2 regions of the Bacillus kalamii genome follow, and region 1 is predicted to be linked to the other one. Evidence: riboswitches for the same ligand, from Rfam matches in the RefSeq annotation. Region 1 holds a riboswitch; the other holds the start of a gene.
The links. A riboswitch is a leader RNA that binds a small molecule or an ion and turns the genes downstream of it on or off. The one in region 1 is predicted to bind glycine.
Positions count from the first base shown of each region.

Region 2: another riboswitch for glycine. It lies ahead of ABC357_RS23015 (amino acid permease); the one in region 1 lies ahead of gcvT (glycine cleavage system aminomethyltransferase GcvT).

Region 1 covers NZ_JBDFMI010000001.1:878,458-895,203, reverse strand. The annotation lists gene ABC357_RS04505 (M24 family metallopeptidase) at 1-976, opposite strand, end outside; gene aroQ (type II 3-dehydroquinate dehydratase) at 980-1,423, opposite strand; gene ABC357_RS04495 (YqhR family membrane protein) at 1,586-2,125, opposite strand; gene ABC357_RS04490 (DUF1385 domain-containing protein) at 2,369-3,316, shown strand; gene ABC357_RS04485 (SA1362 family protein) at 3,461-3,823, shown strand; gene ABC357_RS04480 (patatin-like phospholipase family protein) at 3,865-4,746, opposite strand; gene tatC (twin-arginine translocase subunit TatC) at 4,981-5,727, shown strand; gene splB (spore photoproduct lyase) at 5,773-6,798, opposite strand; gene ABC357_RS04465 (lipoate--protein ligase family protein) at 6,900-7,736, opposite strand; gene ABC357_RS04460 (rhodanese-like domain-containing protein) at 8,074-8,385, shown strand; gene gcvPB (aminomethyl-transferring glycine dehydrogenase subunit GcvPB) at 8,447-9,910, opposite strand; gene gcvPA (aminomethyl-transferring glycine dehydrogenase subunit GcvPA) at 9,903-11,249, opposite strand; gene gcvT (glycine cleavage system aminomethyltransferase GcvT) at 11,268-12,368, opposite strand; glycine riboswitch at 12,460-12,545, opposite strand; glycine riboswitch at 12,546-12,636, opposite strand; gene ABC357_RS04440 (DEAD/DEAH box helicase) at 12,909-14,582, shown strand; gene ABC357_RS04435 (YqhG family protein) at 14,569-15,363, shown strand; gene opp4A (oligopeptide ABC transporter substrate-binding protein) at 15,436-16,746, opposite strand, start outside.
Region 2 covers NZ_JBDFMI010000006.1:1,042,329-1,059,074, reverse strand. The annotation lists gene ABC357_RS23030 (PTS sugar transporter subunit IIA) at 1-296, opposite strand, end outside; gene ABC357_RS23025 (glycosyltransferase family 2 protein) at 744-2,141, opposite strand; gene ABC357_RS23020 (hypothetical protein) at 2,513-2,668, shown strand; glycine riboswitch at 3,320-3,398, shown strand; gene ABC357_RS23015 (amino acid permease) at 3,640-4,995, shown strand; gene pdxR (MocR-like pyridoxine biosynthesis transcription factor PdxR) at 5,035-6,426, opposite strand; gene pdxS (pyridoxal 5'-phosphate synthase lyase subunit PdxS) at 6,549-7,436, shown strand; gene pdxT (pyridoxal 5'-phosphate synthase glutaminase subunit PdxT) at 7,438-8,022, shown strand; gene ABC357_RS22995 (glycerate kinase family protein) at 8,109-9,251, opposite strand; gene ABC357_RS22990 (EamA family transporter) at 9,515-10,423, shown strand; gene ABC357_RS22985 (GGDEF domain-containing protein) at 10,460-11,584, opposite strand; gene ABC357_RS22980 (polyprenyl synthetase family protein) at 11,806-14,166, opposite strand; gene ABC357_RS22975 (amino acid permease) at 14,517-15,908, opposite strand; gene ABC357_RS22970 (YitT family protein) at 16,209-16,746, opposite strand, start outside.

The DNA of each region.
Region 1 (16,746 bases):
CGCCAATACCAGGCACATAGATGCCCGGTTCGCATGTGACAGCCATTCCCGGTTCAAGCACAACATCGCTCTTGAATGAAAGTCCGGGTGCTTCATGGATTTCCAAACCGATTCCATGCCCTGTCGAATGGCCGAAATTAGGGCCATAGCCTTTTTCTTCGATAAAGTTACGCGTCAAAGCATCTGCTTCCTTGCCCGTCATGCCTGGCTTGATTCCAGCCATTCCACGAAGCTGCGCTTCAAGCACGATATCATAAATGTCTTTTAATTGATCACTCGGCTTGCCTACAGCAACCGTTCTCGTAATATCAGAAACATAGCCATTGTAATAGGCGCCGTAATCCATTGTCACAAGATCTCCTGATTCGATCACTTTATCGCTGGCAACGCCATGCGGCAATGCAGATCGCACACCAGAAGCAACAATCGTATCGAATGAAGAAGAAGTCGCGCCTTGCTTTCTCATAAAGAACTCTAATTCATTGGAAACGGTCAGCTCAGTCATACCAGGACGAATAAATCCTATAATATGTTCAAATGCTGCATCTGCAATCTTTGCAGCTTCCTTTAATATCTTAATCTCTGAGTTGGTCTTAATCAAGCGTAATTTCTCGATTAAATCAGAAACGGGGACCAGTTCCCCTTTAATCAGCTGTTTATATGTAACAAATGAAGCGTATGTAAACACATCCTGCTCAAACCCTAGTTTTTTGATCCCCATGGATTCTGCTTGAAATGCAACTTCTTCGGGCAAAGATTTCGTATGCTTAATGATCTCATAGCCCTGGCATTGCTTAGCTGCCTGCTCCGTATAGCGGAAATCTGTAATGAAATATGCCTTATCCATTGAAATAAGAGCTACACCGGATGTGCCGGTAAAACCTGTCATATATCGAAGGTTATATGGGTTGGTCACCAAAATACCATCGATTCCCGCTTGATCGAATTTTTCACGTAAACGTTGAATTTTATCCATTATTTATTCTCCCCTCAACATATAATCTAATGCCTGTAATGCTAATAGGTAACCATTGCTGCCAAAGCCGACGATCTGGCCAGCTGAAACACCCGCAAGGACGGATGTATGCCGGAATTCTTCTCTGGCATGGATATTGGAAATATGGATTTCCACCACCGGCAATGAAATGCCCGCTATACTGTCACGGATGGCATAGCTGTAATGAGTGAAAGCGCCCGGATTAAGGATCACTCCGGCCAAGCCGTCATCTTCCGCCTTATGCAAAGCATCCACCAGGTCACCTTCATGATTGGATTGCAGGGCGGTAAGCCCATATCCTAATTGGTTGGCGCGCACCCTCACTTTTTCTTCGATATCAGCCAATGTCTCATGACCGTATACATCCGGTTCCCGCTTGCCAAGCCTGTTCAAATTCGGCCCATTCAGAAGCAAAATAGATTCCATATTATACCTCGATTCCACCCGAATGGATTTTATCCCATTCTTGCTATACATCAGTAAGAACATTCTAACATAATTCAAAAGAATCGAACATGTTTAACGAAGAGATGGGCGAATAGAACAAACACAATCATATGTTAAGGAAGATTACAGGGAAGAATTCGATTAAGATTGCACTTGCGGCGATGCCTCCTCCATTTCCTGCTTCATTTTTCGTTCGGATTCATCATAGGCGATGCTTACGCCTATAAAGGTTCCGTATACGATATACAGGCATGCAGTGGTTATCGCAGTATTTATATCCGTTTCCTTTATCCCTTTCATATCGGGAAAAAGAGAAACCAATCCGAAGTGGACAATTGCCCACAAAGCAGCGCCAAAAAGAATGGAAACATACAGCTTCTCTTTCTTTCTCAATACATAATAGTAAATAAAAGCGACCAGTATGGAAATCAATCCATATAGCAGCACCGTCACTACAAAGCCAAGCAACCCATTCGTCCAATTATCCGGAGCCCAGCTGCTGAAAATGACATTGGGTTTAATCTCCATAAAGTGAAAATAATACGCTAGATAGGCCACCGCACTAAAAAGGAAACCGCCAAAAAAACCTACCATGGCAACATTGGCTTTTTGGGAAATCGGCCTTTCCTGCTTATTTTGATCAAGTTCATGCTTATTTCCATCGTTATTTTGCTCACTCATTGAGTCATGCACCTCCATTCCTAGTATGTCCGGAATAAAGGGAATATTTTCTTTCAAGTCATTTTTTAATAAAAAAAGTGGAAAGAATGCATCTTTAACTAGTCCATCCTCTCTTTTTTAAGTAAAATAAAAGAACGTCCCTTTTAAATATGCCAATACTTTTGAAATGAGCAAGTCAAAAGAGTATAGTTAGGGCAAACAGCAATTCCAAATTTTATCAAGCATAGGTTGGTGTATAAAAATATGTCTCAAAACAAGCCCATTTACGGAGGGCAGGCCGTTATCGAAGGCGTTATGTTCGGCGGCAAAAAGAATACCGTCACAGCTGTCCGTAGAAAAGATGGATCCATTGAATATTACCATTTGCCCCGTACCCCCAAACCTGCATTGAATGCCATAAAAAAAATCCCTTTCCTGAGAGGGATTGCTGCCATTATTGATTCGAGCGCCACGGGTTCCAAGCATCTGAATTTCTCCTCTGAACGCTATGATGTAGATCCTTCAGAAGACCAGGAATATGTCGAAGAAAAACCGGCAAGCAAATTTGGAATGGTATTAAGCGTCGCCGTTATCGGAGTGCTTTCCTTTCTGTTCGGCAAGTTTGTTTTTACTTTGGTGCCTGTTTTCCTTGCAGAGGCAACAAGGCCCATCATCCACTCGGATATCGGCCAGGTTTTGATTGAAGGAGTCTTCAAACTGTTCCTGTTGCTAATCTATATTTCTTTTGTATCGATGACTCCGTTGATCAAACGAGTCTTCCAGTACCATGGCGCAGAGCATAAGGTAATCAACTGCTACGAAAGCAATAAAGAACTTACTGTCGAGAATGTTCAGGCCCAATCCCGATTGCATTACCGGTGCGGAAGCAGTTTTATTTTATTCACCGTTTTCGTTGGCGTATTCGTTTATATGCTTGTTCCGACAGACCCTCTTTGGCTTCGTGTAGTAGACCGTGTGGCCCTTATTCCAGTTGTCCTCGGCATTGCATTTGAAGTATTGCAGCTTACAAATAAAATGCGAGATATTCCAGTGCTCCGTTTTCTTGGTTACCCAGGACTTTGGCTTCAACTGGCAACGACAAAAGAACCCAGTGACGACCAGGTTGAAGTAGCCATCGCTTCCTTCAAGCAATTATTGGTATTGGAACAAGAAGATGAGAAAATGGGTTTAAAAAAGGAAAGTATAGTGTAAAACAAAATAGAGAGATTATTTAGGTATGCTTCTCCGGAAGGAAAGGCATAATGTTCGGTAGCATGCCTTTCCCCTTCCTAATAGATTAATCGTTTTTCTAAAAACCCAATATGCTTTAATGAGGCTTGTAAGGAGGTCATTCTTATGAAACGTCCAGCTACTTATATAGTATCGGGGATTATTCTTCTTGCTGTATTTGGATTGGTGACCAAGTTTATGGCAAACCCAACCGGGATGCTCACTGGCATTCTCATCTTTGCCATAGTCGCAGCCATCGTTTTCTTTGCCTATAAAAAGTTCTCTGCTTCTTCCACTTCTGCCCAAAGCAGCTATAACAGAGCAGTCAAGCAATCAAAAAAACATTTACAGCAAAAAGGGAAGGCAGCCCCACAAAAAACAAATGTGGTCAATTATTCTGCCGCCCATCATAAAAAGAAGGCAAGAAAAAAATCAGAAGCTCATCTGACTGTAATTGAAGGCAAGAAAGGCAAAAAGAATCGGGCATGAAACGCTCGATTTTTTTATGTCCTAATTGTCAAATTCAACACTTAGTAAGACCATGCTGCCAAGAAAGAATTTGCAGACACTCTCCCTAAATCAATTAATTTAATCCTGTCATCCAAAGATAAATTGAATTCGGTGCTTGGAATATGGTCGGAAGGGATGAAGATGATATTTTTTTCATGTCTACGGGAGATGTACCTATTATCGTGCGCGTCCTTCATCGATTCAAATAAGCTTCTGAACATCCCGATTGCATCGCGGATATCCCTTGGAGGCATTTCTTCCTTATTGCCATTCAATCTTATTCCGATTACTGGCCTCGTTTTCTTTCCTTCCTCATGATCGAACAGCCACATAGGAAAATTGCTGAGCACCCCTCCATCGACCATATATATCCTCTTTTTGCGCGTCCCTATATTTATAGGTTCAAAAAAATAAGGAATGCTGCAGCTCATCCTTACCGCTTTTGCAACAGGAAAAAGCAACCCATGTATCCCATAGTTATCCAGTTCATCTGGAAGAACGACTATCTTTCCGTTTGTAATATCAGATGCGATAATCCGCAAGGAACCTTTGGGCAGATCGGCGAATGTCAAAATCCCCTTTGCAGCAAGCAGCTTTGCGATCCACGCTTCAAGCGCATCCCCTTTATACAGCCCCAGCCGCCAATAGAGAAGAAGCCATTTCACAAATGGAAGGCCTGTTCCCTTCCGCTCATCCAACAAACTCTTTCCATCAAGCGGCAAAAATAAATCCTCCATTTCTTTTCCTGTATATCCTGCTGCAATAAGAGCTGCAATGATGGAACCGGCACTCGTCCCAGCCGTATTTTTCATGGTAAAACCCTGTTTCTCCAAAACCTGATAAGCGCCGATCAATGCATATCCTTTCATTCCTCCACCTGAAAATACACCATCGATAAGCATGTTTCACCTCCTTTTCTTTCAAGAAAGCAAACCGCAGCAGCTCAGGGGCATGCCATCTATATAAAACACTCCCCTTTACATCTGTAATCAACGGCAACGCTAATTAGTACCCAAAGAATGAAAATGGTCCTGTGGCAATTCCGGGTCAAGTACCGGCAATACCTTGCCATAATTGCCCAATTACACTATGATGAATGAAGACTATTTCCACTTTACAGAAAGGCGGGGGTGACATTGAATAATGAAGAATATTCAATCACAGAACATCTTGACGAACTGCGGAAAAGGATTATACTAGTCGCCATCTCTTTTATCGCATTACTGATTATCGGTTTTGTATTTGTAAAACAAATGTATCTTTTTTTTACATCGGCACTTGATTATAAATTAATGATATTGGGACCGAGCGACATTATGTGGATTTACTTTCATATCGCCGGCATATTTGCCATTGCCTGTACAATTCCGATTGCTGCCCACCAATTGTGGCTGTATGTAAAGCCGGCACTCGAAGAGCATGAACGGAAACTGGCGCTTATGTATATACCTGGTCTATTCCTGCTGTTCGTCGGCGGATTAGTATTCGGCTATCTTTTTATTTTCCCGAATCTGCTTCATTTTCTGACCGATCTTGGTAAAGGGATGATGGTTACCCAGTTTACCGCAGACCGTTACTTCACTTTTCTCATTAAAACTACGCTTCCCTTTGCATTTGCCTTTGAGCTGCCCCCGGTCATGATGTTCCTGACATCTATTGGCATCATAAATCCATACAAGGTAGCTAAATTGAGAAAGTATGCCTATTTCATCCTCGTAATTATTGCCTGTATGATCTCGCCTCCTGAGTTCATCTCGCATATATCCGTCAGCATTCCTCTAATCGCTATTTTTGAAATTAGCGTTGCTCTTTCAAAAATAGTGTATAAAAAGAAACAACACAGACTTCAGTTCGTTGACATGGACAAGCAAGTTCCTCTTTAAATCCCACAAAAACAAAGAAGGATGGACTTAAACAGTCCATCCTTCTTACGTGAAATACAATATATTCGCTTGCGGGAAAAAATGGGCAATATAGCTTGACAGCGTTTCTTCCAACTCTTTCGCTTCATCGGTCGGATATACATACTTCCCGATCCCATATTTACCCCATTTATATTTACGTTTGCTTTCATCAAGGTCAAGCTTTGTTTTAGGATATCGCTTCTCAATGACCTTTTTCGCCGGCTTGGTGAACCTGTGCTGGATCATTTCAAAGGATAAATCCGGCAAGTCCACGCCAGCTAAAGCGGAAGAAAGACGTTCAAACAGTTCAAAATATCCTTCCTTCCAATCAGTATGCATATAGATCGGAGCCACGATAAATCCAAGCGGATAACCCGCATTTGCGACTTTTTTGGCCGCTTCCAAACGCTCGTCGAAAGAAGATGTACCCGGCTCAAAATGTTTAATCACATAACGTGAATTCACAGAAAAACGAAACTGTGTATGGCCATTATGCTTTGCATCAAGCAAATGGTCGACATGGTGGAACTTAGTCACAAAACGAAGCATGCCATATTCGGTGCCCCCCATAAATTCAATCGCCCTTTTTAATGAATGGGTTAAATGGTCGATTCCGACAATATCGGACGTACAGGCTGCCTCAAAACGGGTGATTTCCGGTTTTCTTTCTTCGATGTACTTTTCAGCCTGGGCAAATATTTCTTCAAGGTTCACGTATGTCCTGATATATGGTTTGCTGCCAAGCGTTGTTTGTAAATAACAATAATGGCAATGGCCCATACAACCCGTTGCAAGCGGAATCGCATATTCCGCTGAAGGCTTTGAAGTATCGAATTTCAACGTCCGCCTGACCCCGACAACCATCGTCGATTTCGCCACGCGGTATTTCTGGAGTTCATTTTCGCCAGGCAAATCACGGATTTGATTGTGCGAAGTGGTTTCTCTTATTTCGATGCCCAGTTGTTCAAATTTTTCCTTCAACTCACGGCCGAGCGGGTATTCCAGCGCCTGCGGTTCAATATAGACTAATTGCGGCATAAACGGTTTCATCTTTTCACCAAATTTCTATATGGTTCTTTCAATAGCTTCCGCAATAAAACTGAAAGGTTGCATACGAATATTTGGCAGTATAAAACGAAAGAGCAACTAGTTTATCTCATGAAATTCCATGCTTCGCTTTCATATTTTTCCTTGCTTAATGCCTGAATGGCCTGCTCCTGTTCATCAGTGAGCACCAACGCTTCAAGGTCGACATCCAGCCCTTCTGCAAATCCCTCTCTAAACGCCTGTTTCGCTTCCTCTAATGTGACCTTGCGTTCGGATAAATCATTGATAGCCACGGCTTTACTGCTGAAGCTTTTCATCATCCGTTCTTTGATCCGGTCATTTTTGAATAAGAATAAATCAAAAAGTTTGTCTATTTCAAGATCAAGCAAAATAGAACCGTGCTGCAGAATCACCCCTTTTTGCCTTGTTTGTGCGCTTCCAGCCACTTTGCGGCCTTCTACCACCAGCTCATACCAGCTTGGCGCATCAAAACAAATCGATGAACGGGGATCTTTTAAACGCTGATGCTCTTCTTCTGTCTTCGGCACTGCAAAATAGGCATCAAAATCAAGATTCAAAAACCCTTTAAGGATGCCTTCCGAAATGACCCGATAAGCATCGGTCACATTTTTCGGCATTTTAGGGTGTTCCTCTGTCACAATGACACTATATGTAAGTTCATGCTCATGTAAAACAGCCCTGCCTCCGGTAGCTCTGCGGACAAAACCGAGGCCTTGGTCTTTCACTTTCTGCAAATCGATTTCCTTTTCAGCTTTTTGGAAATATCCGATGGATAAAGTTGCAGGATTCCAGCCGTAAAAACGAATGACTGGAGGTATTTTCCCTTCGCTATGCCATTGCAATAGCATTTCATCCATTGCCATATTGTAGCCCGGCGAACAATTGCCAGAGTCGATAAATAACCACTTTTCTTTTGTCATCAGTTCAATATCCTACCTTCTGCATTTTCTCTCCATATACACTGGCACACGTTTTTCTACGATAACACTGTGCCTATTCCATAATGGAACATTCCTGTTAAGAAAATCAACCTATTTATTTTGAGATTAATCTTAATTAGAATAACAAAAAAGGGTCTTGCTGGAAAAAGAAACGCTTTTCCTTCTCAATCTCTGTAAATTCCTTTGATATTATAATGAGACACTATTATAATAAAACTATCTGTACTGTTTTAGTTTGAGAGGAGTTTTCACATTGTTGTATTTTTTAATCGTTGTCATTGTTGCGATCCTAGCATACTCGGCATATAACTGGTTTATGCAGCGCCGAGTCGTTAAAACATTGACTCAGGAACAATTTATCGAGGGTTACCGTAAAGCGCAATTAATTGATGTACGCGAACCAAATGAATTTGATGCGGGCCATATTTTAGGTGCACGAAATATCCCGATGTCCCAGATGAAAACTCGCCTGAAAGAGATACGCCCGGACAAGCCAGTTTATCTGTATTGCCAAAGCGGACTCCGCAGCGGACGCGCAGCGCAAATGCTGTACAAAAAAGGCTATCGCGACCTGTACCATCTTCAAAAAGGATTTAAGCACTGGTCAGGTAAAATCAAACGTAAATAATCATCTTCATCCAAACAAAAGAGGCGTTCCAATAGGAACTGCCTCTTTCTTTATACGTCCATTACGATTCTTTCATGTAACGCAGCACCGGTTTTCGGGCTGCAAGTGTTTCATCCAGACGCTTAATGACCGTTGTATGCGGAGCTTCCTGCACCAATTCAGGCGTTTCTTCGACTTCCTTCGCAATCTGGATCATTGTCTCAATAAAGCCATCCAAAGTCTCCTTGCTTTCTGTTTCAGTCGGCTCTATCATCATGCACTCTTCCACGTTAAGCGGAAAATAAGTGGTAGGCGGATGATAGCCAAAATCAAGCAGACGTTTAGCAATATCGAGTGTACGGACACCCAGCTTTTTCTGTCTCCGTCCACTTAGCACGAATTCATGCTTACAATGGCGATCATAAGGCAGATCATAATACGGAGCCAGCTTTCTCATCATATAATTGGCATTTAGAACTGCGTTTTCTGTAACAGCCTTCAAGCCATCTGGCCCCATTGAACGGATATACGTATAGGAGCGGACGTTGATGCCGAAATTTCCGAAGAAAGGCTTTACACGCCCGATGGATTGAGGGCGGTCAACATCAAGTCCATATACCTCTTCCTTTTTCACAACAAGCGGCGCAGGAAGGAATGGGATTAAGTCTTTTTTGACTCCTACTGGACCAGATCCCGGTCCGCCGCCTCCGTGCGGGCCAGTGAACGTTTTATGGAGATTCAAATGGACAACGTCAAAGCCCATATCCCCTGGGCGCGCTTTGGAAAGCACCGCGTTCAAATTGGCTCCATCATAATATAATTTGCCGCCAGCTTCATGGACAATTTCCGCCATTTCAAGAATTTGCTCTTCAAAAAGGCCGAGTGTATTGGGGTTGGTCAGCATTAAGGCTGCCGTGTCAGTACCGACCACTCTCTTTAAATCCTCAAGATCGACCAAACCATTCTCATTGGATTTCACTGTGATCGTTTCCAATCCTGCAACAGTAGCTGAAGCAGGATTCGTTCCATGGGCCGAATCAGGGACAATTACTTTCGTACGCGCAGTATCCCCATTTTGTTCGTGAAAGGCTCTGATCATCATTAGCCCCGTCCACTCTCCATGCGCACCGGCAGCAGGCTGAAGTGTCACTTCATCCATTCCGGTAATTTCCTTCAGCGATTCTTGCAGATCGTACATCAACTCTAGTGCTCCTTGGACAGTGGAAGGGTCCTGTAAAGGATGGATATGGGCAAATCCATTGTACCGGGCAACATTTTCATTGATTTTCGGGTTGTATTTCATCGTACAGGACCCAAGCGGATAAAAGCCTGAATCCACACCGTGATTACGTTTGGATAAAGCCGTGTAATGGCGCATAATATCCAGCTCGGATACTTCCGGCAAATCCGCAGGCTGTTTTCGGATATACGCATCCGGGATAAGCTCTTCCATGCCAACTGCCTCAATCTCCAACTCAGGCAAACTATAACCGATCCGTCCGCTTGTGCTCTGTTCAAATATCAATGGCTGATTTTTCTTATTCATGGCGATCCCCCAATTCTTTCACCAACAAATCAATTTCTTCTTTCGTACGCAGCTCTGTCACTGCCACAAGCATATGATCCTTCAATTCAGGGTAATCCTGGCCTAAGTGGTAGCCGGCGATCATCCCTTTATCCAAAAGGCGGGCGCTGCACTCATTATAGGAATAAGGCAATTTCACCACAAACTCATTGAAGGATGGTCCATCAAAAACGATTTCGACCCCATTCTCCTGCAGTCTCTTCTTGGCATAATGCGCTTTTCGGATATTTTGCAAAGACATTTCCTGGACTCCGACCTTGCCAAGAGCTGTCATAGCCACAGATGCTGCAAGAGCATTCAATGCTTGATTGGAACAGATGTTGGATGTCGCTTTATCACGGCGTATATGCTGCTCACGTGCCTGCAGTGTCAACACAAATCCGCGCTGCCCATCTTCATCTACCGTTTGGCCGACAAGCCTTCCGGGCACTTTGCGCATCAATTTATTGTTAACGGCAAAATAACCGCAATGGGGGCCGCCGAATGCAGCAGGAATGCCAAATGGCTGGGCATCCCCAATGACGATATCGGCCCCGAATTCTCCCGGAGGCGTTAATGCCCCAAGCGCCAACGGATTGCTGCAAACTATGAAGTGCCCTTTATGTCCATGAATGATGCCTTCCATCTTATCCAACTCTTCAATTCGTCCAAAGAAATTCGGATATTGGACAATCACGCCTGCCACATCGCCATCCATTTGCTGTTCCAGGGCGCTTAGATCCGTTAGTCCATCACTGTAAGGAATATCGATAACTTCAATATATTGCCCCTTAGCATATGTATCCAGAACAGCACGGAATTGCGGATGGACAGCACGGGATACAAGCACCTTCTTGCGTCGGGTGCTGCCGCAGCTTAGCATGGCCGCTTCAGCTAAGGCTGTTCCGCCATCATACATGGATGAATTGGCAACATCCATTCCGGTAAGCTCGCAGATCATTGTCTGGAATTCAAAGATTGCCTGCAATTCTCCCTGTGATATTTCCGGCTGGTAAGGGGTATATGCTGTGTAAAACTCAGAACGCGATAGAACATGGTCCACAATGATAGGCGCGTAGTGGTCGTAGACTCCTGCACCTAAAAAGGATGTATAGCTTTTTGCATCTTTGTTTCTTGCAGCCAGAGCGCTTAATTCCTTTGTCAGTGCAGATTCAGACTTAGCGGCTTTTATCTGCAGCTCTCCTTTAAAACGGACACTTTCCGGAATATCTTCAAATAACTCATCGATATGGGAAACACCTATTGCATCCAGCATTTCCTTTTGGTCGTTTTCAGTCATCGGCAAATAACGATGTTTAATCATAGCATGATCCCCCTATTAGTTCTTCGGTCTTTTATAAAATGGCGTGCCTACCACTTGCGCTTCCACACGCTTCGAGCGGATTTCAACATCGACGGTTGAACCCAGCTCGGCGTATGCCGCATCGATCAATGCATAACCGACTGCTTTATTCAAGCTCGGCGACTGTGTGCCTGTCGTCACTTCTCCGATTTCTTTTTCGCCTGAATAGACTTTATAGCCGTGTCTCGGAATACCTCGTCCAACCATTTCCAGACCCACCAGCTTTCTTGGAGCCCCGTTTGCTTTTTGTTCTTTCAGTACAGCCTTGCCGATAAAATCTTCTTCCACATTCGTTTTTACCGCGAACCCGATGCCTGCTTCTATTGGAGAGATGGTTGCAGACAGCTCTTGTCCATATAGGGCAAGACCCGCTTCAAAGCGAAGTGTATCCCTTGCTCCCAGCCCAATAGGGGATACATCTTCCAATTCGAGAATAGCCCTCCATACTTTTGATGCTTCCTCACTTTTGCAATATATCTCAAATCCATCTTCCCCTGTATATCCGGTTCTGGAAACCAGGGCATTCACTCCGGCAACAGAAACATTCTCGACAAAACCGAAGAATGGCAATTGTTTTAAATCTATATTTTCAGTCAACTGACTCAAAGCTTGTTCAGCCAATGGACCTTGCAATGCCAATTGAGCAATTTGATCCGATTTATTTTCCAAAGTAACATCTGCATCGCCTTTATGTTTTTTCAGCCACTCAAAGTCTTTTTGAATATTAGCGGCATTTACGACCAGCAAATAGCGGTCCTCGCTTCTTTTATAGATGATAATATCATCCACAGTTCCGCCATTTTCATAGCAAAGCGCGGAGTATTGAGCCTTTCCGTCTTTCAATTTGGACACATCATTGGTTGCCATGCTTTGGAGATAGGAGAGGCTGTCCTTCCCCTCAACTGTGATCTCCCCCATATGCGAAACATCAAACAAACCAGCTTTGGTGCGGACGGCCATATGCTCTTCCTTAATGCCGGAAAATTGGACCGGCAGATCCCAACCGCCAAAGTCAATTGTCTTAGCGCCAAACTGGCTGTACTCATCAAATAAAGGCGTTTTCTTTAATCGAGTCATGTTTTACCCCCTGAATGATTTTTGTCGACATAACCGCTATTCAAACCCATAAGCAGGCAAAAAAGGACAAAGATGCCCGTTCGCATTGGGTCATCTCTGTCCTTTGTACCTGAGAGTTTACCTTCATATTCAAGGCTGTCCCCGTTGGTGGTTCAAATAGAACGCTCTCCAGAGGTGCGTCCAGCAAGAGTTCTTTTGCCTGAGAGATTCACATAGCTACGTTTGCTCCTTCGGCGCTGTTTTATACAGTCTCTCCCCTTGCCTTCAATCGCTTATATAATACTTAAGAATGGCCATACTAAAAGCAAGCAGAATACATAATGCTTGTTTTCCCCACAAATAATTAAGAAGAAACATAGTATTCCCGATGTAAAAAAATCGGTGCTTTTTATACTTAACTTCATCCTACCATTAACTATAATTTGGATGCAATTCTTTCTTGTCGCATTTTTTAAAAAACTTACATTTAATCAAAAATACCTAAATAACGTTCGTTTTTAGAGGTTATTTTCTTATATTCCCTAAGAGGAGAGACATTTTATGAATATAAAAGTGAATTATGATGAGACTTGGGAGAATCAATTTACCCAACGTCTAGAGGAGGACGGCCCCTGGACCAGCTGGGAATTTTATTGTTTGGCTTTGCAAGTCGAAAAAAGCCTTCAAATACCAGAATTTGAAGGTTTGCAGGCTCCCAGCCACCTCCATCAACTAAAGCCGCTCCCGCATCAGCTTGAAGTGGCTAAACAGGTCGTTGAAAACATGAATGGAAAAGCCATACTTGCTGATGAGGTCGGGCTGGGAAAGACGATAGAAGCAGGATTGATTTTAAAAGAATATATGATTAGAGGCCTCGTAAAAAAAGTGCTCATTCTTGTCCCTGCCTCACTCGTTTCGCAATGGGCATATGAGCTGAACAGTAAATTCTTTATTCCGGCAACCGTCCAGCGGAAAAGCTATGTATGGGATTCCTGTGACGTCGTCGTCTCGAGCATCGACACAGCCAAACGAATGCCGCATAGAGACATCATTTACAGCCAGCAGTATGATATGGTGATTGTCGATGAAGCACATAAGCTTAAAAATAATAAAACCAAAAACTATGAATTCGTCCAGAATCTGAAGAAAAAATTCTGCTTGCTCCTTACTGCGACTCCCATCCAAAACAAAGTGGATGAAATCTTTCACTTAGTATCCTTATTGAAGCCGGGGCATCTTGGCAATTCATCGCTATTTTCTAAACAATATAAAGGAAAAGGCCGGGAAATTTACGATGATACCCACCTGAAGGAATTGGTCAATGCCGTTATGCTTAGAAACAGGCGCCATGAGACAGGCATTGAGTGGACGAAGAGAATTGTTGAAACAGTCCTGATTCAAATGACTCCAGCAGAGAGGGCTTTATATGAAGCAGTTTCACACTTCCGCATCAACGAACAAGCCAACAGCGGATTTTCTACATTAACGATGCAAAGAGAGGCATGCAGTTCCAGGGAAGCTGTATTCTTCACACTGCAGAATATGATGAAACGGCAAGAGCAGCCAAGTACAGAAATGCAGCAAAGAGCCCAGATCATCACCGATAAAATCAATGCCATCAGCTCTAATTCAAAAGCGCAGAAAGCATTGGAAATTATCCAGTCAAACAATGATAAAGTCATCATTTTCACAGAATATCGCGCCACACAGCTTTATCTGCAATGGTACTTAAAGCAGCACGGCATTACGTCTGTCCCATTCAGAGGGGGCTTCAAACGCGGAAAAAAGGATTGGATGAAGGAACTGTTCCAAAACCATGCCCAGGTGCTCATCGCAACCGAAGCCGGCGGTGAAGGAATCAACCTGCAATTCTGTAACATTATTATCAATTTTGACCTTCCATGGAATCCGATGCGGCTTGAGCAACGAATCGGGCGAGTACACAGGCTAGGGCAGGAAAAGGATGTACTGATTTATAATTTTGCAACTGAAGGGACAGTGGAAGACCATATTCTGACACTACTCTACGAAAAAATCCAATTGTTCGAAAAAGTGGTCGGCCAACTGGATGATATTCTGACCAAGCTAGATATCAGCAATATTGAAGATTATTTGGAGGATGTAGTCAGCGGATCACGAAGTGAAGGAGAAATGAAAATCAAAATGGAGAACTTAAGCAGTATGATCGCTTTGGCCCAGGAATTAAAGGAGCGTGAGCACCGTGCAGCAAAATGAAATCCATCAATTTTTGCTCCATTACTTCAATATAAATGGAGCCACTCTATTGAACAACCACCCTACCTATATAACCGTTCAATTGACCATCGAATTGGACAAAATGCTCATGAACAGGCCTTTTTATTGGCACTATCTCGAAAAGACAGGAGGCATACCAAACCCGGCAGCATTGACACTCATTACCGACCCTGCCAATGCACCAGAAGAGGTAAAAGGGGAAATCATTCATTTCGGATCTCCCCGGCTTCATCAAATTTTCCAATCGACGAACAGCCTGGCCAAATATATCCGCCTTTATGAGCATGTACACCAACATGTACAGCAGCAAACACCTCTTCATCCATGGCTGGTCTGCAATATAAAGGCGTCCTTCGTGTCCGACCGGAAAAAAGATGTATTGTTTTCGATCGGTCTTCATTTATTGACCGGAAAAATGGTCAATGATTTTCATGATAAATTGGATTCTATCAGACTGACACCAAAAATCCCCGACTTTTCATTTACCCTGTCTCCTATCATCATGCCGAAAAGCGGGATGGGGAGAATCGACCGCTATGTAAGAATGCAACTAGCGGAGGAGGACCATGAATGGGCGGAAAGGGCGATCCATAAATGGGAAGCGGACCAGCGGTTACTGGATCATTTTTACGAGGACCGTGAAGAACTTGATGACAGCTACGAGCTTGAAAAGGAAGCGCTGAGACAGCAATACGAGCCGCATATCGATATTTCGGTCATTAATGGAGGGATGTTTTATTTGAGTGAGGGGGCGGTTTAGGATGCTAGCAGATAAATATAATATACATAAAAGGACCCGACAGTGTATGGCTGCCGGGTCTTTACATTCACATTATTTAACTGGTTTATCTTTAGTAACTTCCCATGATTCTGATCCATCCATATTGTCATATGCAATATTTAAATTTTTCATACGCTTGTTAGCTGCTGATAATTGATATTGGAAATCCATTGGGATAACTGGCGCTTTATCAAACATATATTCTTCCCAATTCTTAAACGCATCAGAACGGTATTTCGCATCCATAGCTTCTGGAGAATCAATAGCTGACAATAATTTAGTCATTTCTGGATCCACATAGCGCATCATATTAAATTGAGCATCTTCTGAATATGTTCCGGCAGGTGAAGGGTTCGTACCTGTTCCCCAAGCTGCCATATACATATCGATATCTTTATCATTCGCCTGTACTTTGTCGTAGAAGCTGTTTGATTCAATCAAGCGACCTGTAGATAATGTAACCTTTAATCCTACATCTTTAAAGTTTTGAATGTAGAATTGAGTGGTAGCTTCAGCAACCTCACTATTGTCGCGTGCCGCCAATTTGATTTCTAACGGTTTTCCATTAGGATCTTCTCTGAAGCCATCATTATTTGTATCTTTATAGCCAGCTTCATCTAGCAATTTTTTCGCCTTTTCTGGATTATACGTAAATCCTTTCATATCTTTTTGGTAATAACTACCAAAAACTGGTGGCATAATAGCATTTGCACGGAAGCGCAATCCATTATAATACTGTTTTGTTACTTCTTCAATATTCATAGCGTAGCCTAGAGCTTTGCGCAAATTGATATTATTCATTTTTGCATTTTGATCCATTACATTTTTTCCTTTGGCTGCATCCCATTTTCCAAGATTAAAGCCTAGGTAACTATAATACAAATCTGTCCGGGCGAGGATGTCTATGTTCTTTAAATCTTTCAAAGATCCATACACATTATTCGGCACTTGATTAATAAAATCAACATCTCCTGATTTCAATGCTGCAACAACTGAAGATGTCGGAACAATTTTCACAACGATTTTATCTAGTTTTGGCTTACCTTTCCAATAGTTTTCATTCGCTACAAATTGGACAGATTCACCAGGAACAATTTTATCATACTTAAATGGCCCTAAAGTGACAGGCGTTTTACGGATTTTTTCTGATTTCAATAAGTCTTTAACAGGAACATCTTTCAAATCATGTTTAGGGGCTGCATAACCCCAAATCCCATCCCCACCTGTGTAGATAGCAGGAGATACCTTTTTGAAAGAGATTTCTAGTGTATTATCGTCGATTTTTTTCAACCCTGAGATAGTACTAGCCTTGCCATCATGATACTCTTCAGCACCTACAATATTCTTCAAGTCCTGGTCATA
Region 2 (16,746 bases), on a different contig from region 1:
TGGACCGCAACTGAAAATCCTTCTCCTTTCAAGGAAACCGTTTCTAGTCCGACATGAATCAGCAGTTCCGTTCCGTCCTCCGTTTGAATGCCAATTGCATGTTTTGTTGGCGCTACTTGGACAACTGTTCCATCGGCAGGCGCATAAATATCCCCGCCGCTTGGCATGACAGCTATGCCTTCCCCCATCATTTTCCCGCTGAACACCGGATCATCGACATCCTCAATGGCAATAACCTTTCCATTTACGGGTGTATAAATATGCAACTTTTCCTTCTTAAACAGTTTGGACAGCATGACAACTTACTCCTTTATTCCTCATTTTATGCACCTATTCAAATGTTCAGAATGCACGCCTACTACGATATTTCACGCAAAAAAGGCATGGAGGTTCAATAGAAAGCCCCGGTAAAGGAACTCTCTACTTACCACCATGCCTGATCGTATCAGTAACATGTGATTCTTATTGACTATAGGATAATCCTACCACTAAAGTTTAAAAAAGGCAACTGAAAACGTTAACATTTTTTCTCTAAATGGTTAGAAAACATAAAACCAAGAAAATTCCTAATAAAAATCACATATTTTATTAGGGATTTTTCTAAATTTATTTATTCTCCTACATTATGTAACAAAAGAATAAAATCCACTACATTACTGTTTTATTAAATTACATACCTATAAAAAAACTTAACTTCCATAAAAGAAGTTAAGTTTTCAGCTTGGAATGTAGTAATCGAGGTACTAACTGGCTCGCTGTTTCTCCTTAATATCTGACAGAGAATCAGCATCGCTATTATTTTCAAAATAATCATTTCCTGACCTTTTCACTTTGTTCCAGCCATCTTTATTGAAGAAGTAAAGAATAGTTCCCATCATTACGAAAAGCATAAATACAAATCTAAAGAAAACTAATTCCCCTATGATTGTTTTAATTAATTCTTTCTTACTGCCTATGACCAAACCAAATTTTTTACTGATTTGGATGGTAATGAGCGTATATGTCAAATTTAACAGCAGAGAAAGAACAAAGTATATTCCTAAGATTTCGAATGTCTTATCAGAATAGCCAATTGTTAAAATATAAAATAAAAAGAGCAACGTAAAACTAGACGATAGAGTACCCACTAAAAAGGCATCGAAGATAAAGAATAAAGAAATAGACCTTTTGAAAAGTGATTTTATCATTGGTTTAAAATAAATTAGGAAACTATCAACAAAAGCCTTTTGCCATCTTACACGTTGATTGAATAAATCTTTCCAGCTTGACGGGCATTCTGTGTAGCATATTGCATCAGGAAGAAATGTCATTTTCTTTCCTTTATGGTTAAAGATATACTGTTGTAATTTCATCGTAATATCAATATCTTCACCAACTGTATCACGATAGCCGCCGACTTTTAACAAAACTTCCTTCCGGAAAACGCCAAAGGCTCCACTAATTACGCACATGGCATTTAATCGGGAAAGTGATGATTTTAAAATCATAAAACCTTTTAAATACTCAAGTATCTGAAAGCGAATAATATATCTTAGTTTCAAGTTAAGTACGCCGCTTTCAAGTTGTTCACCTTGAAGAATATTGACCAAACCACCTGCTGCAATCAAATTTTCATCTTGGAATTCTGAATTGATTACATGAAGAGCGTTTTTGTCCAAGATTGTATCTGCATCCAATGTAACTACTAGTTTATGGTGAGCAAAGTCAATTCCTGCATTCAATGCGTCTGCCTTTCCACCATTGACTTTATCAATTACAAACACATTATTATATAATGTTGATTGATACACCCCATTGATCACTTCATATTTCAAAACACCGCTTAATCTGCGGTAATAAGGCTTCAAGTGCAACTGCTTCATTAACTCCGATAATGTTGAGTCTTTAGAGCCGTCATTAATAAAAATAAATTCTGAATTGGCATAATGACCAGTCGAATGTTTAATTCCTTTTATGGTAGAAGCAAGAATATCAGACTCGTTATAACAAGGAATCAGAATAGAAATTCCTTGTTTATTTACGTTTTGATCTCTTTTCTTATGTTTATATTCTTTTACAATTCCTATTGCATTCACCATATGGAATATAGGAAATAAAGAACAAACTATGGCAAGCAGCATAGCAATGATTTCAAACGGCACCTATTCTCACATCTCTCTCATTTTTAATCTTTTATAAAAATCGAAAATAAATCGAATTCAATTATATTCATTCAGTCCAGAGTATTCAGATAGAAAGAGAGAGTTTTAGTATAGACCAATATTCTATATGCCCATAGTCCTAAACGAAACGGTAAGTCACTTTCTTCCTAATTCTCTTGGTGACATAATTACGCCAAAAAAATTGTATAAAATTTGCACATTTTTTTGTTATAATATATTTTCAGAAATTACTAGAAAATGTATAGAAATCAAAATCGTAAAACTAACGTATAATTCACGTACAAAAAAACTACCAAAAGATATACTATTATAATTTCACGTACAAGTCAAGTATACTAGGAGTGGCTTATTTGAAGAAAATCCCAACAACTAGAAAAGATATACGGGTACCTGATCCTTTAATTAAAAAAGTGGAACAATATCAATATGAAAATGATATATCCACCTGGACAGGCGCTCTATTGGAGCTTGTCAGAAAAGGGTTGGAAGCCGATGGAATCAAATGAAATGTATAGTCATTTAGTTCGGACTCAAACAGCTTACAGAATTTATAATATCCTTCTAAGCGCAAGAATGTTAATTTTCATACATTCTTGCGCTTTCTTTTTATGGTTTTTAATAATGACTTGTGGATATGCTTATAAGTATTACCTCATTCCAGCCATTACAAATGCACTGTCGGACTTCAATTCTTACTTATACAAATATATGGAAAAATAAACTATGGTTTAGACTATTTAAATAGACATTTCTATAAGTTGTATTTTTATTGCTCTCTTTCTCTTCAAAACAACAAGAAACACCTTGATAATAATGATCAATCCAGCTATATCGTTATACGGCTTCAATTATAAAACCAAACTGGTACAGCGGAGGAGGGCCTTCTTTATATTTCATTTTCAAAAGAATGCATATCAGGTTCGCCTATAATAATCGCATCTATCCTTCAACTCCAAGCCTAAATAAGAAAACCTCATTTTCGGAATATTATAGAAGGATTATTTGAACCTTGTTTACATTTTCTCTTTTCGATCTATTGACCTACAAAAAAAATAGTGCTATAATTTTTAATTATTCCAAGAAAATAATTTACAATCGTTTTTTATTTTTTAACCGAATACTAGCAAGCGATGAATGTTATGGATCACACTATAGCAGGAGCAGCTTCTGGAGAGACTGCATGTAATGCAGCGCCGAAGGATTCACAATCTCAGGCCAAAGGACAGAAGAGTAACGAATAATGATTTGTTATTCCTTAACCTGATGAGATTGGAGCTTCCAGTCTCTTTTTTTATTGCATAAAAGAATGGGGGAATATCAATGGTACAACAAAAATCATCCATACAAATGAGAACCGGCCGCTTTCACTACAAAACGTAGACTGCAAGCTTAATAGATGGCCATTAGTTAAAAAGAACCACTAAAAATAGAAAGAATTTTCATAATAATTACATTACTATCAATGGGGGCGCACACCTTGGCTAAAAAAGAATTAAAAAGAGATTTAAAAGACCGCCACGTACAGTTGATTGCCATCGGGGGAACGATAGGTACAGGCTTATTCCTCGGATCCGGAAAATCCATTCAATTGGCAGGCCCATCTATCATTTTTTCTTACTTGATTATAGGTATTGCTTTGTTTTTTGTAATGAGGGCATTGGGAGAATTGCTGCTATCCAATGCAGGCTACACGTCATTTACTCAGTTTGCAGCCGAGTATATCGGGCCTTGGGCTGGTTTCATCACTGGCTGGACCTACTGGTTCTGCTGGATCATGACCGCCATGGCCGATATTATCGCTGTCGGGGTATATATGCAGTATTGGTTCGATATTCCTCAGTGGGTTCCCGCTCTGACCTGCCTTGTCATCTTATTGGGGCTGAATCTATTAACGGTAAAACTGTTTGGCGAATTGGAATTTTGGTTTGCCATCATTAAGGTCATCACAATTATTGCCTTGATTGTTGTCGGGGTCGTCTTATTGATTGTCGGATTCAAAACAAATACCGGCACCGTTTCCGTCACCAACCTATGGAAGCATGGAGGCATGTTCCCTAACGGCATATCCGGATTCCTGCTGTCACTCCAGATGGTTGTCTTCGCGTTCGTCGGAGTTGAATTAGTCGGTGTATCTGCAGCGGAAACAGCGGATCCGAAAAAGAACATTCCATCGGCCATCAATAAAATCCCAGTCCGGATTTTACTTTTCTATGTCGGTGCTTTGTTAGTCATTCTATGCATCAATCCTTGGGACCAGCTTAATGCAACCAGCAGCCCATTTGTTGAAGTCTTCACATTGATCGGCATTCCGATTGCTGCTGGAATCATCAATTTTGTTGTTCTGACATCTGCTGCTTCTGCATGCAACAGCGGGATGTTCTCTACAAGCCGGATTCTTTATACACTCGGAAACAACGGAGAAGCGCCTGCCAAACTCGCCAAATTGAACAAGCACCACGTACCGGGCAATGCCTTATTCACATCTACCATTGTTTTGTCTGTAGGGGCATTATTGAGTAAAGTCATACCGGAGCAGGCGTTTACAATCGTTACGACAATCAGCGCTATTTGCTTTATATGGGTATGGAGCATTATTTTGATTTCCCATCTCATCTATTCTAAAAAACGGCCTGATTTACGTGCAAAATCTATTTTTAAAGCACCGTTGACACCTTTCGTCAATTACGTGGTCCTAGCCTTGTTCGCTTTCATCTTAATCGTGATGCTGTTCGCAGAAGCTACTCGTGTTTCGTTATTAATGACGCCGATTTGGTTCCTCCTTTTATTCTTGTTTTACCGTTATCAAAAGAAACGAGCGAACCGATTGGGGTAACCCAAAAATCCCGCTGTCCATTGAAACAGCGGGATTTTTCTATTTCCAGCAAGCGAGTAAAGAAGTTAACGCATCCTCCAATTTCTCAGCCGGTATTCCGGCAAAACCAAGAACAAATGTAGGCAGCATAGCTTGCTTTTTCACAAGCATGTAGGAAGAAAGCGGGTACACTTTAATATGCGCTCTTGCAGCTTTTTCCAATAGCTCTTCCTCTCCCTGGCCATTATCGATGACCAATACAACATGAAGGCCGGAGTTACCTCCGATTACCGTAATAAAGTCCACTTCTTTCCTGATTATTCGAAGCACCATATCAAGTTTCTGCCGATACACCTTCCTCATCCGGTTCAAATGCTTTTCAAACATGCCTTCCCGTATGAATTTGGCCAATATATGCTGGTCAATCCGGGAAACGGTGCAGTGGTAAAAAGATATTTCCCTGCTGTAACGAGAAGATAGCGAAGGCGGCAGTACCATATAGCTGATGCGGATGGAAGGCATTAGCGACTTGGAAAAGGAGCCAGCATAGATCACCTTGCCCCCCTGGTCCATACTTTGCAGAGAGGGGATCGATTTTCCGCTGTAACGGAATTCACTGTCGTAATCATCCTCGATAATAAAACGATTTCTTTCCGCAGCTGCCCAATTCAGCAGCTTCATCCTTCGATTGACCGGCAGGATCGTCCCATATGGAAAGTGGTGTGATGGCGTCACATAGGCTACATTGATACCGGACTGTTCCAAATCATCAACAATCAAACCTTCTTCATCAACAGCAAGCGGATGAACTTCCTTCGGGTAGGTTTTCAACAGACGGTCGATCAGATGATAGCCGGGATCTTCCACACCGTAAACCGTATCATGATCAAGTAAAATCAACAGCTGCTGCAAAAGGATTTCCATTCCGGCTCCAACAATGATCTGCTCAGGCGTGCAAACAACTCCCCGGGAATGATAAAGATATGTTGCAATTTCCTTACGCAATTCGTACTCTCCCTGCGCTTCTCCCAGAAGCAATAGCTCCCGATTCTCTTCAGAAATCACCTGCTTGGCCATTTTTCTCCAGGACGCAACCGGAAAATGTGCAGTATCCACTTGCCCGGGATGGAAATGATAATGGATCGGCTCTTTTTTTGACAGATGCTCCACTGGCATTTCCGCTTTCGGCACATATTCCAAGTCCTCATGCGCCAGTACAAAGTACCCTTTTCTCGGGACCACTTCCGCATATCCCTCATCCACTAATTGATTATAAGCAGTATCCACTGTATTTTGGCTGATCTGCAGAAAATCGGCCAACTTCCGTTTCGATGGCAATTTAGTTTGATATGGAAGATGCCCGTTTAAAATTTCTTTCTTGATAAATTCATAGAGTTGTTCATACAGTGACACACCACTGGAACGTTCCAAATTACAGGAAATCATATCCACAATCGATCCACTTCCTTTTCTCTGACCCCATTAAAATTTCAAAAACTGACTCTTTTAATACAGTCTGACACTTTTTATACTTAGAAACAAGAAATTTATACAATGGAAAAGGATGGATATGAATGGATAAAACAATAGCAAGCGAAAGAGTAAAACGTGGTATGGCACATATGCAAAAAGGCGGAGTCATTATGGATGTCATTAATGCGGAACAAGCAAAAATCGCTGAAGCTGCGGGTGCAGTTGCAGTAATGGCACTTGAACGGGTGCCATCCGATATCCGTGCAGCCGGCGGAGTAGCAAGGATGGCAGACCCCCGGATCGTAGAGGAAGTGCTTCAGGCAGTATCTATCCCTGTCATGGCAAAAGCCCGGATCGGACATATCGTTGAAGCGCGTATACTGGAAGCTATGGGTGTCGATTATATCGATGAAAGCGAAGTGCTGACTCCAGCAGATGAAGAGTACCATCTGTTAAAAAGCGAATTCAACGTGCCTTTTGTCTGCGGATGCCGTGATCTTGGAGAAGCAGCACGCCGTATCGGCGAAGGCGCGTCCATGCTGCGCACAAAAGGAGAGCCAGGAACAGGCAATATCGTTGAAGCCGTGCGCCATATGCGGAAGGTGAACGCACAAGTACGTAAGGTCAGCCATATGAATGATGATGAATTAATGACCGAGGCCAAAGTGCTTGGCGCTCCTTTTGAAGTACTGAAATCCATTAAAGAAGCAGGCAAGCTCCCGGTCGTTAACTTTGCAGCCGGCGGGATCGCCACTCCTGCTGACGCCGCATTAATGATGGAATTGGGCGCTGACGGCGTGTTCGTCGGATCAGGCATTTTCAAATCAGAAAATCCGGAAAAATTCGCATCCGCCATTGTCCAGGCCACTACATATTTCACAGACTATGACCTGATCGGCAAACTATCAAAAGAATTGGGTGCGGCAATGAAAGGAATGGATATATCACGCCTAAAGCCTGAAGAGAGAATGCAGGAGCGTGGCTGGTAAAATGTTAAAAATCGGCGTACTCGGACTGCAGGGTGCAGTCCAGGAACATATAAACCAGGTTGAATCTTGTGGGCATCAGGGTATCATCATTAAAACTCCCGGACAACTGGAGAAGCTCGATGGATTGATCCTGCCAGGCGGCGAAAGTACCACAATGAGGCGCTTTATTGACCAGTATGGATTTATGGAACCCATTCTCTCCTTTGCCAAAGAAAAGCCTGTATTCGGTACGTGCGCCGGCATGGTACTGTTGGCAAACAAATTGAGCGGCAATGAAGCCCCCCATTTACAGCTTATCGATATGACCGTAAGAAGAAACGCTTTCGGCAGGCAGGTCGACAGCTTTGAAGCAAGCCTGGAAGTTAAAGGAATGGATTCCCCCTTCCCCGCAGTTTTCATCCGTGCCCCTTACGTAGAGCGTGCAGGAGACGAGGTGGACATACTGTCTGTTTGGGAGGGCAATATTGTTGCCGCCAAACAAGGACATATACTGGCTACTTCCTTCCATCCGGAACTGACAGGAGATTTGCGGTTCATGGAATTGTTTATAGATATAGTCGTTGAAAATAAGAAGGCTGCTGTATAAGATTAACCCCATCCGTCATGAACGGGTGGGGTTGATCATTCATTTTAGAAGCCAAACATCCTAGCGGACCATGCTCCATTTTTGTATTATGCCATTCTTTTTGATGCCACAAACGTTCGGATAACCTGTTCTGCCGTAAACTCAAGCAATTCTGCAGCACAGAAAATCGCCGCCTCCAAATCCATCGCCGAGTTGATAATGCTATGGACACTCGTGATGCCATAGCCGTATAATTCATCTATTCCATTTCCGATGGAACCTGTGAGCGCAAAAACCGGAACACCATACTTAGCTGCCGCTTGCGCTATGCCTGCAGGCGCTTTGCCGTAAGCGGTCTGAAAATCGATGCGCCCTTCGCCAGTAAACACACAATCAGCTTTCCGCAGATATTCATCCAGCTTAGCGTATTCCATCACAATATCGATTCCCCTTCTCGATTCTGATGGAAAAAATGCTTGGAAGGCGCCGCCGATTCCGCCTGCCGCCCCTGCTCCCTCCTTATCATGTAGCCTGATTCCTGTATGTTTCTCTATGGCATCCGCCCAATGGGCCATGTTTTGATCAAGCTCTTGAACCATTTCCGGAGTAGCCCCTTTTTGCGGCCCGAACACGCGTGAAGCGCCTTTTGGCCCAACGAGTGGGTTATCGACATCAGAAGCGATTAAGAACGAGCAATGCTGAATGCGTTGGTCGAATTCCTGCTCGTCGATCTTGGCAATTCGGGCCAAATGCTCTCCGCCTTTTCCGATAGAACCCCCCCTAGAATCCAGCAGTTTCATCCCTAATGCCTGCAGCATGCCGGCTCCCCCATCATTTGTTGCACTACCGCCGATCGCCAAAATGAAATGGCGGTATCCGGCATCCAGTGCCGATTTAATCAACTGCCCAGTTCCATATGTCGTAGTGACCATCGGATTACGGTCTTTATCCTTGATTAAACATAATCCGGATGCATTCGCCATTTCAATAACGCATGTTTTCTGATCGCCAAGGACGCCATATGCCGCCTCCACTGGTTCCATCAAAGGACCCTTTACAGTCACTTGTTCCTTATGGCCATTTGTGGCAATTACTAAGCTGTCCAATGTCCCCTCCCCGCCGTCAGCAACAGGAACCAAAACAATCTTCGCTCCTGTGAGCGCTTTTCTGACCCCGCGTTCTATTGCCTGAGCTGCCTCAACAGAAGATAAGCTGCCTTTAAAAGAATCTGGCGCAATCAAAATATCCATGGCCTTCCCTCCATTACCGTTTATACACCTTATTTTAACCCATTGATCATCTTATAAAGGGAAACTAAATGTTCCGCCTTAAGCATGGTCCTCACAATACACTACCCCAAAATACTTCGGCGGATCCGCAACGCTCCAACTAAATGAAATATTTGAAATATATTATTTTAATAGTATAATTGAACTGTTTTGAAAATATAATATACTATTCTATTCTATTTCAATATGAATGCCAATAGAGGTTACTATGGGGAGAAATCAACATGTGGTTCTTTTTTTCACTATTAACCGCCTTTTCCTGGGGCGCTGCTGACCTGTTCTATAAAAAAGGGACTGACAGCAATGATCAATATAGCCATATAAAGATTGTCATTATGGTTGGGCTCGTTATGGGAATCCATGCGACCGCGTATATGCTCATAAAGGGCCTGTCTTTCAATCCAATGGATATGGTCAACTATTTGCCTGTATCGGCGCTTTATATTCTCTCGATGGCGATCGGCTATATCGGCCTTAGATACATCGAGTTATCCATCGCTTCACCTGTCCAGAATTCATCAGGAGCTGTCACCGCTATTCTATTATTCATCTTTTTCACCCATGAAATAGGCGCAGTAGAAATTGCTGGATTAATTATGATTACATTCGGCATCATTGCTATTGCCATACTTGAGAAGAAAGCTGAAAATGCAGCGTTGAAGGCAAGTTCGGAAAAGATTGATAAAAAATATCAAATTGGCTTCTTGGCCATCACCTTTCCACTGCTGTATTGCCTGCTTGACGGACTGGGTACATTTGCTGACGGCATCTACCTCGATGAAATGAAGTTGATCAGTGAAAATGCAGCGCTCTTAGCCTATGAATATACATTCTTCATTTGTGCTGTCTTCTGTTTCATTTTCCTGAAATTCATCAAGAAGCAATCATTCAATGTCTTCAAAGAGAGAGATAAGGGTTTTGCAGCTATTCTTGAAACGACCGGGCAATTCTTTTATGTCTTTGCCATGTCCTCCAACGCCATCATAGCGGCACCGCTTATTGCATCCTACAGCATTTTTTCAGTCCTGCTCTCAAGGATTTTCCTGAAAGAAAAACTGAATTGGAAGCAATATGCCTTCATTATCGTCGTCATCGCCGGCATTGCCTTGCTCGGACTGGCGGATGAGCTATAGAAAATGAACGGCAGGCTTCATGGATGAGCCTGCCGTTCATTTTCTATGCTTTTCACTTTTATCCCTATACATTGCTTGATCTGCTATGCTAATTAATTTATCAACACAAGCAGCATCGCTCGGATAGTTGGCCGAACCGCAGCTTACACCCAAAAAATTAATTTCTTTTAAAAAGGGATCTCCTTTAAGCCTCTTCATTTCCCCTTGGATCCTCTGCACATGCTCAGGGCCTCCTGAGCATAAGCAAATGAATTCATCGCCGGAAATACGGAATAAAACCCCTTCCATTCCCTTCAATCGCGATTTGCACACTTTTGAAAATTTCTTAAGATATTCATCTCCAACCACATGCCCGAATCGGTCGTTTACGCTCTTAAAATAATCCAGATCAAAAAAAATTAAATCAAAGGGAATTCCATTCTGAATTCTTTTTTCACATTCATATAACAAACTGTTCCGGTTAGGCAGGCCAGTCAGAGAATCCCTATATACCGTTTTTTTCAACATTTCGATATGCATGGTTGTATTTACTACACTGTATAGAAGGCTATAGGTGGATATGACATTTACTGCGAGAAGCAGCATACACAGTAATCCAACCGATTTACTTCCGGTAACCAATGTATAATTAACCAGCACCAATGTGATAAACCAGACGACGCTTACCCATTGAAGCCACTTGCTCGTGCCGGCATTACCGGTAACATTCTCAAGCACAAGCATAAATTTATAGCGAATGAATTTCATGAATAGGGGCCCGGTCAGTACATATAAGCCTGTTTGGGCACCCATAGTAGACAACGCGAACTCATGCGGAAATAATAACAAGGATGTATGCAAAGAAATCATGAAGATTAGCATCGTATAAATCCATGCTGAGCATACAATCATTAACAATTTCGCATTGGGCAGTTTATACAAATACCTTAGTGGAAACAGATATAAAAAACCAACCAGTACAAACAAGCCATTTCCATTTCCATAATGGGGATTCGCGTATTTCAGGAACGGCATAAAGAACCCGACAATTAAAATAGTAAATACCGCCAGGACTAGTATGATTTTTCTATTCGAATAGCGGCTTTTGGAACAGAGATGCAATGTTAATAGATTCACAGATACCATTTCCAATACAATGATGACATGATAGAGAATATTCATATCCACTCTCCAAATTTCCTCCCTTTTCCATAAAAGCAAGATCAATCAACACGCCTGATTGTATACCATTTCACAAAATAAGCCGTATCAATAAATAGTTCTTTAGGCATAATTCGATAGTACCATAATAATCGCTCCCTCTAATAGATTTCAACCCATATCCACTTACTCAAACAGTTCTTTCACAAAAAAAGAGCCGAAGCAACATGGCGCTGGCTCTATCAATATTTCCGGTTCACTATATAGTCCATTAAATGTTTTAAAAATGAAGTATTGCGCGGGACTTGTTCCAAAGACTCCATCGCAAGGCAGTATTGTTTCCACATTTCTTTCCGGGCAGCTTCCCTTCCGAGTACGGAAACAAAGGTGGATTTATGGTTTTCGGCATCCTGGCCGACAGGTTTGCCAAGTATATCCCCGTTTCCTTCCACATCAAGCAAGTCATCCTTTATTTGAAACGCAATGCCGGCATGCTGCGCAAATTGTTTCAGCGCCTCCAATTCACTATCCTCTGCCCCGGCGAGAATAGCCGGCATAAGAAGAGCCGCTTCGAAAGCGATGCCTGTTTTATAAAAACACATAGCGTTTAATTGCCCGAGTGACAGCCTTTTCCCTTTTGCTTCCAGATCCATAGCCTGCCCCTGGCACATCTCCATCGCTTTCTGTGAAGAATACCGAATTAAGCGGAGCACCGCTTTCGGATCAAACTGATGGATGGATGCCTGCTCTTCTACAGCCTTCTGCGTCAAAAAAAGGCCAGTTATTTCCGCAATCGCTGTATTATATACTTCGTGAAGCGTCGGATTTCCTCTTCGGGTCGGCGCATTATCCTGCGATGGCAGATCATCGAAAATGAGCGATGCCGTATGCATATATTCCAATGATTTCAAGAGTGGAATAAGTTCCGTCTTTTCAATCCCATATCCTTCTATACCCATCACCCAGGCAATAATGGGCCTAAGACGTTTCCCTCCACCCTTCAAGCTGTAATTGGCTGCTTCAATAATCGGCTCGTCCAATGTTGAAATGGATTCCTCTTCGTTCATTAATAGAAACTGATCGATTTCTTTACGTACTATTTCGATGGTGTGCTGAAATGCTTCTCGTTCCTCCCGTTCTTTTCTCAATTGCAGGAGCATATGGTCACGAAGCAGTTTATCATAGAAATCGACATCCTCCGCATTCTGAACAAGTTCCTGTATCATACGGTTAAACGCTGGATCTCCCTTAGCGAAAGTATCCATCACTTCATTGTATTTATCGGTTCCGATCCGCTCCTTGAACCGTTTCAAACCATTAATGGCGCGGTCCAGGATGACCTCGCAAACCAGCGGATCAGCATGATAAACGAAATGGATCAAATGGGATATGACCGTCCAATACAATTCGTATGGGTTCAACAGATCCGGGCGTTGACCGCCATATTTCAAATAATACGTGTAAGGTGTCACCGCACCTTCCTCCATATCATTGAACATATCGGCAAAATCATCAGCCAATTGATTATAAATGCCATAATAAAATGTACGGCTGTCAAAGCCCTCATCCTCATCTGCCCCGATAACCGACCGGACGATCAATCGGGAGGAAGAAGATTTTAAGATGACCGGAATATACAGATCTTCATTGCTATACCGAGCACACGCAAGATTCTTTGACCGATCCACTTCCTGTGCTTGAAAAAAGACATATGATTGCTCCAAGAAATGCTGCCTTCGTTCAGGGTGCTGCTGTTGCTTAATATAGTCAAACGCCTCCTGAAGCTCCGAATGGACGTACCGCATCAGCTCACTATTTTTACCATCCCAGCCTTTCCACACCGGCACTGATCCGGTCGTAATGGAAGTACGGATCATACGGGAATACTGTTTTTCCTCATCAGCAGACAGAATTTTCGCATCGAGCAGATCATCAATAAATGGATATGTCAGCCCGTAGGAATAACCCAGCCTGATCGCTTCATCGAGCTTGGCACTCCGTACTTCAGGATCTGTTCCATCCTCCATCTCTTCCATCACATGCATCAGCACACCGCCGATTAGTTTAATCAGTTTCCGCTGGGCTTGATCGGCATCCATTCCTTCCGGTATATGAAATAAAACATCCTTGAGCTTGTCCATCACCCATATCAATGAGTTTTCAATGCCTTCCTTCTGCGCCCACCTATACAATTCAGCCAGGCTGTATATCTCTTTTTGGTTTTCAGCAGATTCAATCAATTGCTTCTTCAAACCGCCAACTACACGTCGAATCCGTTTTTTTGTATCAGGCTCATCCAATGCTTTCCCAAGATCCCGCATAAAAATATACGAAATGCTGCGCTCCAAGTAATGATCCAGCTTTCCAGTGTAATGCATCCATTTGATATATTGATGGTAATCGTTTTGTTTCTTCTTTCGCCTATCCCGTAAAAAAAAGGAGAATAAGGTCCAGCGCCGGACATGATTGCTCTTCCACGACTGGATATCCTTTTTTAATAATGGGATATAGGACTTTTCCGCAGCCTGTCCATAAAGTGCCTCAAAATAGCCGGCTGCTTTTCGCTCCGCAAGTCGATAACTTTCATCGGCATTAGTATTCATACGGCCTCATCCTCATACTATCTTCATTTATTGCAGGGCATTTTTCAGAAAGCTTCCTTGCCCCATACTTGTAAACAATCATTATTTTAACGAAACTGAGTGCTCGCTTTTCTCTGCTTCACCAGATTTTTAGAGAAGCATCTAATCAGCAACTTCATCTTATCATTCAATTTAAACATATCATCTCTCACACGGAAATGATAAGTTAATATTTTGCATTGGCCCCATGCATTAATATATGGCAGGAAACTTGCATTATTCACTGATAAATGGACTGGCGGCAAAATAAAACCCTGAAGCCTTAAGATTGTTCACTGCTTCAGGGTTATCATATGTTGTTTTGAAACACTTTATGAAGCAGAAGCCTCTGCTTCTTCTTCATTCTCTAGCGGAATTCGATTATTCATTTTTAATAGAAAGAAGCTTGCTATTACAATAGCCAGAAAGACAACGCCGACCAGCAAAGAAACCCGTGTGCTCGGATTGAACCACATGCCGGCCAGTACCATGATCAAAAAGGCTATAGTCACATAGTTGCTGTATGGGGCAAAAGGCATTTTGAACGGATGTTTTTCCATTTCTGCCGCTCTCATTTTTCTGAACTTCAATTCACTGATCAATAAGACAAACCATGGAATCATGCCCGGAAGGACACTTGCGCTGTATACATACAGGAACACTTGCGGCGGAGCCACATAATTCAGGACAACACCGATTGCAAGTCCGGTCAGAACAGCGATTGTGCAATAAGCAGGAATGCCATTTTTGGACACCTTGGCGAATATTTTCGGTGCCTGTCCATTTTTCGCTAATGTAAAAAGCATACGTCCTGCACTGAAAATACCGCTATTGCAGCCTGACATGGCCGCCGTAATCACTACAAAGTTAATCACGCCAGCGGCAGCCGTAATGCCCACTTTCGCAAAAGTAGATACGAACGGACTGCCAAGTGTATTCAGTTGATCCCATGGATACACCGTTACAATAACAAATATAGCGCCGATATAGAAAATTAAAATGCGCCAAATAATCGTTTGGATCGCTTTCGTCAAATTTTTCTTGGGATCCTTTGCCTCCCCCGCTGTAATACCGATCAACTCCACTCCCTGATAGGACGCCACCACAAGGGAAAGCGCAAAGAAGAAACCAGACCACCCTCCTGTAAAAAAGCCCCCATTCTTCCAAAGGTTCGATAAACCGATCGCATGGCCTCCATTGCCAAAACCAAAGAAAATAAGCCCTAATCCGGCAATAATCATGAGAACGATAGTCACTACCTTGATAAGGGCAAACCAAAATTCGAACTCTCCAAAAGACTTGACTGAAATCAAATTGGCCGCTCCAAGGATTGCCATCGCTACCAAGCCTGGTATCCATGCCGGCAGGCTGGGAAACCAATATTTCATATACATTCCGACTGCGATAATTTCGGACATCCCAACAATTACCCATTGAAACCAGTAGCTCCATGCTGTCATATAACCTGCCAGCGGATGAATATATGTATGCCCGAAGGTGGCAAACGAACCGGTAGTCGGCTCTACATACAGCATTTCCCCCATGGCCCGCATAATCAAAAAAATAAAAAAACCGGCAACTGCATATGCCAGCATAACAGAAGGACCGGTCCACTGAATGGTGCTGGTCGAACCCATGAATAAACCGACTCCGATTGTTCCGCCCAATGCAATCATTTGAATGTGACGTGCGTTCAATCCCCTTTTTAGACCATTGTTTGACATGATCATTCCCCCAAAATTCATAGCTAGTTGTTTGCCTAATCCTATTTCCCACATATTTCTTGTATACAATTCTATTATCTTATAATAATGAATTCTCTTTAAAAATACAAGTGTCCGTACTCAAAGAACATAATATCGGTCATTATTCATATATCAGACAAACTATAAAAAAAGCAGTAAAAAAATCCCTGAATTCTTGGAATTCAAGGATCTTACCATGTCATTTTTTGAAGCTGTCTTAACTGCCTAAAACGCATTATTCTAGCATTCTCATAAAAAAATTACTTTACTTGAACACAATTAATGGATATTGTTCTTTTTGAAATTACCGCCCTTCACTTCTGCTACATCATATACTGTAACAAAAGCATGCGGATCTATTTCATGGATAATTTCTTTCATTTTGCTTTCTTCCATACGGTTGATGACACATGTGATTTCGATGAATCGATCATGCGAATAGCCGCCATACGCTTCTTTGTACGTAGCGCTCCGTCCTAAACGGTCCCGGATGGTCTCAACCATTTCTTCAGGCTGCTGTGTAATAATCTTGAATGTTTTCGAGCCGCTCAAACCTTCTTCAACAATATGGATCACTTTAGAAGCGATGAAATAGGCAATCGCTGAGAGGATGGCTCCTTGAAGGCCAAATACTGTGGAGACTACAATAAAGACGAACATATTTAAGAATAGGATTAAATCACTTGTTCCAAAAGGCAATTTCTTAGAAAGCAATACAGCCAGCATATCGATTCCGTCCAACGCACCCCCATTACGCAGCGCAAGACCCATTCCAAAACCGATAATAATCCCGCCGACAACTGTAACCAGCAATGTA